Regions from separate parts of the Quadrisphaera sp. KR29 genome, predicted to be linked through region 2. Evidence: riboswitches for the same ligand, from Rfam matches in the RefSeq annotation. Region 2 holds a riboswitch; each other region holds the start of a gene.
The links. A riboswitch is a leader RNA that binds a small molecule or an ion and turns the genes downstream of it on or off. The one in region 2 is predicted to bind S-adenosylmethionine.
Positions count from the first base shown of each region.

Region 1: linked by a shared signal. The riboswitch ahead of ACUN9U_RS09405 (methylenetetrahydrofolate reductase) and the one ahead of ACUN9U_RS08405 (putative leader peptide) in region 2 are both predicted to bind S-adenosylmethionine.
Region 3: linked by a shared signal. The riboswitch ahead of ACUN9U_RS06245 (methionine ABC transporter ATP-binding protein) and the one ahead of ACUN9U_RS08405 (putative leader peptide) in region 2 are both predicted to bind S-adenosylmethionine.

Region 1 covers NZ_JBQXXG010000008.1:104,546-106,794, reverse strand. Annotated here, with positions in the region: gene ACUN9U_RS09415 (dihydroxyacetone kinase subunit DhaK) at 1-185, shown strand, start outside; gene ACUN9U_RS09410 (low molecular weight protein-tyrosine-phosphatase) at 230-727, shown strand; SAM riboswitch class I at 906-993, shown strand; gene ACUN9U_RS09405 (methylenetetrahydrofolate reductase) at 1,078-2,124, shown strand; gene metE (5-methyltetrahydropteroyltriglutamate--homocysteine S-methyltransferase) at 2,121-2,249, shown strand, end outside.
Region 2 covers NZ_JBQXXG010000007.1:76,720-78,968, forward strand. Annotated here, with positions in the region: gene ACUN9U_RS08395 (beta-class carbonic anhydrase) at 1-254, opposite strand, end outside; gene ACUN9U_RS08400 (OsmC family protein) at 413-880, opposite strand; SAM riboswitch class IV at 1,035-1,144, shown strand; gene ACUN9U_RS08405 (putative leader peptide) at 1,187-1,291, shown strand; gene ACUN9U_RS08410 (MetQ/NlpA family ABC transporter substrate-binding protein) at 1,717-2,249, shown strand, end outside.
Region 3 covers NZ_JBQXXG010000005.1:99,522-101,770, forward strand. Annotated here, with positions in the region: gene ACUN9U_RS06240 (maleylpyruvate isomerase N-terminal domain-containing protein) at 1-711, opposite strand, end outside; SAM riboswitch class IV at 847-958, shown strand; gene ACUN9U_RS06245 (methionine ABC transporter ATP-binding protein) at 1,253-2,249, shown strand, end outside.

The DNA of each region.
Region 1 (2,249 bases), on a different contig from region 2:
CCCGGCTGGTCGGGCGCCGCGGGCGCTCGCGCTACCTCGGCGACCGGGCGCTCGGCGCGCCGGACCCGGGTGCCGTCGCGGTGGCGGCCCTCGTCGTCGCCATCGCCCAGGTGCTCGAGGACGGGCCGCAGGCGCGGTCGCTGCCCTCGCCGACCGAGGTGGCCTCGGGGACCATCGGGGGGTGAGCTCCCCCTCCACCAGCACCCCGGGCCGGCGCCCGTACCGGATCATGACGGTCTGCACGGGCAACATCTGCCGCTCCCCCATGGCGGAGGTGGTGCTGCGCCACCGCCTGGAGGAGGCGGGCCTGGGCGAGGACGTGGTGGTCGACTCCACCGGCACCTCCGACGAGGAGGAGGGCGGCCCGATCGACCGGCGCGCCCGCCGGGTGCTGCTCGAGGCGGGCTACGAGGTGCCCGACCGCGGCGAGCGGGCCCACCGCGCCCGGCAGGTGCAGCCCGGGCAGGTCGAGCAGCGCGACCTGGTGCTGGCCATGACCGCCGCGCACCGCCGGGCGCTGCAGCGGCTGGCGCCGGGCGCCTCGGACCGGGTGGTGCTGTGGCGCTCCTTCGACCCGGCGGCCGCCGGGCTCGTCGGGGCGGGTCTCGACGTGGCCGACCCCTGGTACGGGGACCTGCGCGACTTCGAGGTCTGCCTGGCGCAGGTCGAGGCCGCCGCCGACGGCGTCGTCGACCGCGTCCGCGCGGAGCTGGCGCACAGCCGGTGAGCCGTGCCTGCCGCGGTGGTCCCGGCTGCGTCCGCCGACGCGCCCGGTGAGGCGCCCGGTGAGGCGCCCGGTGAGGCGCCCGGTGAGGCGCCCGGTGAGGCGCCCGGCGGCGCGCCGGCACGCCGTCCTGGCGGCGCGGTGGTCGACCCGCCGGCCGGGGATGCCCTACAGTCGCGGTTCGCCATCCAGAGCGGCCGAGAGACCTGGCTCGTCGACGCCGCAGCAACCACCCTCGGGTGTGGTGCTCCCGCCAGGCTCGATGGGAGATCTCCGTGCCGCACGTCCCGACGACCGCACCCACCGGCGCCCCCGCACGCGCGGTGCCCGGCGCCCGCCCCCCGCACCCGGCGGTGAGCCGCACCGAGGTCGCCGGGGCGCTGCTCGGGCCTGTCACCGAGCAGCTGCGCGCGGTGGCCAGCGGGCGGCGCACGCGCCCGGTGCTCTCGGTGGAGCTGTTCCCGCCCCGGCCCCAGGCCCGCGCCGGCTTCGGGGAGGCCGTCGGCCACCTGGTCAGCGCCGGCCTGGACTTCGCCAGCGTCACCTACGGCGCCGGGGGCTCCTCCCGCGCCGAGAGCGCCGCGACCGTGGCCGAGGTGCACCGGGTCAGCGCCGGGGTCCGCGACCAGGACGCTGACCCGGGCGGTCCCGCGGGCGCTCGCGCCGGCGGCGCGCTGCCGGTGCTGGCGCACCTCACGTGCGTCTCGCACGGGCCCGAGGAGGTCCTCTCGGTGGCCCGCGAGCTGGTCGGAGCCGGCGCCACGGGCTTCCTGGCCCTGCGCGGCGACCCCCCGCGCGACCCCGGCTGGCGGCCCCCGCCCGACGCGGTGCCCTCCTCGGCCGACCTGGTGCGCCTGCTCGGCGGGCCCGACCTGCACCCGGGTCCGCACCTCGGCGCCGACCGGCGCGCGCTCGACCTGGCCGTCGCCGCCTTCCCCGGTGGGCACCCCGCTTCGGCGGCGCCCTCCCAGGACATCGCGGCGCTGCGGGCCAAGGTCGAGGCCGGCGCCGGGTTCGCGCTGACCCAGGTGGTCTTCGACGCCGCGGAGTACACCGCCCTGCGGGAGCGCGCCGCGGCGGCCGGCCTCGACGTCCCCCTGGTCCCCGGCGTGCTGCCGGTGACCGACCCCCAGCGGGTGCAGCGCGTGGCGCGGCTGGCGGGCGTCGAGCCGCCCCCGTCGGTGCTGGCGGCGCTGTCCGGCTACGGCGAGGACGAGCGCTGCGCCCGCCACCGCCTCGGCGTGCAGCTCACCGCGCGGCTGTGCCGGGACCTGCTCGACGCCGGCGCGCCCGGCCTGCACCTGTACTCCATGAACCGCCACGAGGCCGTCGTCGACGTCCTCGACGCCCTTGACCTGCTGCCCGTGCCCGCCTGCTCCTGCCCCGGAGGCCGCTCGTGACCACCCCGCAGACCACCCCGCTGCCGCCGTTCCCGGCGGCCACCGTGCTGGGCTACCCCCGCGTCGGCCCCGCCCGCGAGGGCAAGCGGGCCCTGGAGGCCTTCTGGGCCGGCCGCGCCGACGCC
Region 2 (2,249 bases):
ATGATCTCGGTGGTGCCCAGCAGCCGCTGGCTGATCGCCAGGGACCGCAGCTCGTCGTCGGTGACGACGCCGCCGGCGTTGCGGATGACGTGGGCGTCCCCGAGCTCCAGGCCCAGCAGGGCCTGGGGGTCCAGGCGGGCGTCCATGCACGCCAGCACGGCGACGTGCTGGGCGGGAGGCAGGGGCAGGGAGCCCTCGGTGAAGCGGTCGGCGTAGGCGCGGGCGTTCTGCAGCAGCTGGTCGGTGGTGGACACGGGAAGACCTCCGGCATCGCAGGGGTGGGGGGGTGGGTGCGGCGCTGCCGCCCCGGCGCCGTCGTCGTCAGCGATCCAGGCGCCGGGTCAACGACAGCGCTGCGACGCGGTGCGCAGGAGGTCGACGTGCGAGCGCCTGGACATCCGCACCGGGTCGCTCACCGCGCGAGCGGGGTCTTGACCCACTCGCTGGTGTAGTCGAGCCCGCTGCGCTTGAACATCTGCGTCACCGGGCAGCGGCGCTCGGTCTCCGCCTGGAAGGTCTCGAAGACCTCCTCGGAGGCGTCGGTCTGCACCTCCACCCTCACCGAGACGCGCTCGAAGTTGGCGTTGCCCTCGGCCCCGCCGGCGATGACGGAGGGGTCCAGGTCGCCCTGGATGCGGAAGGACCAGGTGCCCACGGCGATGCCCAGGCCGGAGGCGACCAGGCTGCCGGTGACCTGGTTGCAGCTGGTCAGGGCTCCCAGCAGGTAGCTCAGGGGGCTGGGGGCGGCGTCCTGCCCGCCGAAGGAGGGGTAGGTGTCGGCGGTGAAGACGTGCTCGTGCTCACCGGCGACCACCAGGCGCTGGGCCACGCCGGTGCCCTCGGCGTCGAGGACGAAGGGCACGGTCTGCTTGACGGGCATGGCGCGGACAGTACGTGTCGCGGGCGACCATCCGTCAGACCCCGTCGCGGATCCAGGCCGACCTCCGCCGCGAGCGCACGGCTCCCCTCCCCCGGGTCGGCTCGCGCGGGAGCCGTCTTGACGCAGGCGACGGGGACCTCCTAGGTTCCTCCCAGGTCAAGAGTTGCAGCGGAAAGCCCTGGCTCGCTGCACGGCAACCCTCCTCCGCGGTGGGGTGCCCCAGGTGACGACCCGGCTGGGCGGAGCGTCCAGCAAGCGCGGCTCTGCGGAGCCTTGAGCTGAAGGACCGACGTGCACCTCTCGCCGGTGATCGCTTGCCAGAGCCAGACAGCTTCACGACGTCGCCACGTCGACCTGCGCCGCACCGCGAGCGCGACCTGTTGCACGTGGCTGCACCGTCCTGCGTCCTGAGCGACGACCCCCCGTCCTGAGCGAGGACAGCTCCCCGCCGGTCCGTCCGGCTGGGTGCCCCGTCCCAGCCCCGGAGCTCGTCGCCCGACCCTGGTCGCGTCCGGTCGCTGCCGCTGCCTGAGCAGGTGCGCCCGCTCGACCGGCGGCGAGCCGGCCGTGCCCGGGGCACGGCGGCCGGCCGACCAGCAGGCACCAGCGTGCAACGGCCACGTCCTCCCGCGCGCTGACGGGCTCGCACCCACCACGCGCTGACAGGGCGCCGCTGCGCCCGGACCCGCTGGAAGCGGTCCGAGCGGCGACCCCTCACGCCCACTCCCCCGGGGACGGTCCGCCCGACGGACGTCGGCGGCCCCGCCTCCGGAGACCCCACACCCCACACCGCACACCCGCGTCGCGCTGACGCGCCCCCGCACCGGAGGACACCCATGTCTGCGAACAGCACCCCCACGCCCCAGCCCGAGCACTCCGACCAGCAGCCGAGCGACCTGCGGGCCGCCGTCGCCGCCCGCGGCAAGCGGCGCCGCAACGGCGTCATCGCGGCGGTGGTCGGGGCCCTGGCCGTGGCCGGCGTCGCCACCGGCGTCGCCGTCGCCAGCACCTCGGGAGGCTCGGCCGAGGCCGCCGGCGCCGCAGCCGGCGGAGACGCCCCCGCGGAGCGCTACAGCCTCGACCTCGCCGTGGCCGAGGACACCCAGTTCCAGGACGCGATCAAGGAGGTCGCCGCCGAGAAGGGCCTCGACCTCACCTGGACCAACGTCGACGACTGGGTGCTGCCGAACACCGAGCTGGTGGCGGGGACTGTCGACGGCAACGCGTTCCAGCACGTGCTGTACCTGTCGGCCTTCAACCGCGAGAACGGGGCCGACATCACCCCGGTCTTCTCCACCGTCATCACCCAGTGGGGCATCTTCTCCTCCACCCTCGACGACGTCGCCGCCATCCCCGACGGCGGCCGGGT
Region 3 (2,249 bases), on a different contig from region 2:
GTCGCGGCTGCCCGCCAGCGCCAACCGGCCGGTCGCCAGCTCGGCGTCGAGGGTGGTGCGCCCCCACACCAGGAGCAGCAGCGCCGGTGCGGGGCCGCGCAGCTCCGCGGCTGGCTGAGGAGCGCCCGCACCGCCGAGCAGGCTGCGGCCGGACGGGCTCTCGAGCGCCAGCGCCCCCGGCAGCGCCGGGGTGCGTCCCAGGCGCACCTGCCGCGGGAGCATGACGTCGGCGACCTCCGCCACACCGTCCGCGGCGACGTCCTCCCCCAGCCACGTCGCCGGGTCGGGAGCAGCGGCGAGGCCGGCGGCCGCGAGCGCGGACTCGGCGTCCCAGCGGTGCAGGGCGGTCTCGTGCGCCTGGCGCCGCGCCCAGAAGGCGGCCGTCGCGGGCGCCTCGGCGGCGGCGAACGTCCAGCAGGGCGCCGCCGGAGACAGCGAGGCCAGCGCCGCCACGAGCTCTCCGGCTCCGACGGCGAACCACGCGGGCACGGCGTCGTCGTCCGGCGGTCCTGACGGCTCGCCACCGGGAGAGCCGTCGGGGGCCGTGCCCAGTGCTGCCCGCGCCCAGCGGTGCACCCCTCCGGTGTGGCGCGCGAGGTCGGCCAGCGTCCACCCCGGGCAACCGGGGACGACGACGGCGAGGCCCTCCGGCCGCAGGGCCGCGGCGAGCCGCCCGGCCTCCCGCTCGACCAGGTCCGCGGCGCGCGCCATCTCCACACGCGGACGCTAGCGGCCCAGGCGGTGCCCGCGGCACACCCGGCCCCGACAGCGGACGCCGAGGTCCCGCCACGCTGGTCGTGACACAGCGTTGACTCTCGGGCGACCGACCCGCTACGGTCCTGCCAAGGTCATGAGCGCCAGCGCCAAGCCCCGGCTCGCTGGCCGGCAACCCTGCTCGTCATGGGGTGCTCCGGGTGAAGACCAGGTCCGTGCCCACCGGCACGGGCAAGGACGACTCAGAGGAGCCGACGTGCTGACGCACGCCCCCACCAGCGGCGACTGTCGCTGGCGACGCGCCTGACCGCAGCCCGCTGACACGGCCGGCCCTCGGCCCCAGCGCACGCACCGCTGACCGCTCGTCCCTGCTCGGAGCGTCGGCAGCGGTCGCTGCCCCGCGCGTCGCACCTCTCCGCGCCGCTCCCCCGGCGCCCCCCCACCCACTGCTCGCGCTCACTGTGCGTGACCGCCGAGCGGCGATGCCCCCTGCCCGGAACGCCCCACCCACCACCTTGGAGGCCACGGTGATCGAGCCGTGATCGAGCTCAGGTCGCTCACCAAGACCTACGGCGAGGGCCAGCACGCCACCACCGTGCTGGACTCCCTCGACCTCACGGTCTCCCCCGGCGAGATCACCGCCGTCGTCGGCCCGTCCGGCGCCGGCAAGTCCACGCTCGCCGCCTGCACCACGCTGCTGGAGCGCCCGACCTCGGGCTCCGTGCTCGTCGGCGGGCGCGACCTCACCGCCCTGTCCGAGCGCGACCTGCGCGAGGCCCGTCGCGGCATCGGCACCGTGTTCCAGGCCGACGGCCTGCTGACACGCCGCACCGCCGCACAGAACGTCGAGCTGCCGCTCAAGCACCTCGGCGTGGTGCCTGCGCAGCGCAGAGCGCGGGTCGCCGAGCTGCTGGAGCGCGTCGGCCTGGCCGACAAGGCCCACCGCCACCCGCACGAGCTGTCCGGCGGCCAGCGCCAGCGCGTGGGCATCGCCCGCGCCCTCGCGCTGCGGCCGAGCGTGCTGCTCTCCGACGAGGCCACCTCCGGCCTGGACCCGCAGGCCACGGCGAGCATCGTCGCGCTGCTCAAGGAGCTGCGCGACGACCTGCAGCTGGCCGTCCTGTTCATCACCCACGAGATGGACACCGTCGTCGCGGTGGCCGACACGGTCGCCCGGCTCGACCACGGCCGCATCGTCGAGCACGGCGCCCTGGTGGACCTGCTCCACACCCCGGCGTCCCCGCTCGGCCGGGAGCTGCTGCCGCGGCGCGCGCACGCGGGCGCCACCGAGGAGGGCCGGCAGCGGTCGGTGTGGGTGGTCAGCCACGCCGGCACCCGCGTCCCGACCGACTGGCTGGTCCGCGCCTCCCGCGCCCTCGGCACCGACCTCGAGCTGCTGGGCGCGTCGCTGAGCACCGTGGCCGGGGTGGCCGTCGGCCACGCCGTCGTCGGCGCCCCGGCGCACCTGGACGACGACGACGTCGAGGCCGCTCTCGTCGGCCTCGGGCTCCACGCCCAGCGCGAGGCCTCCGACG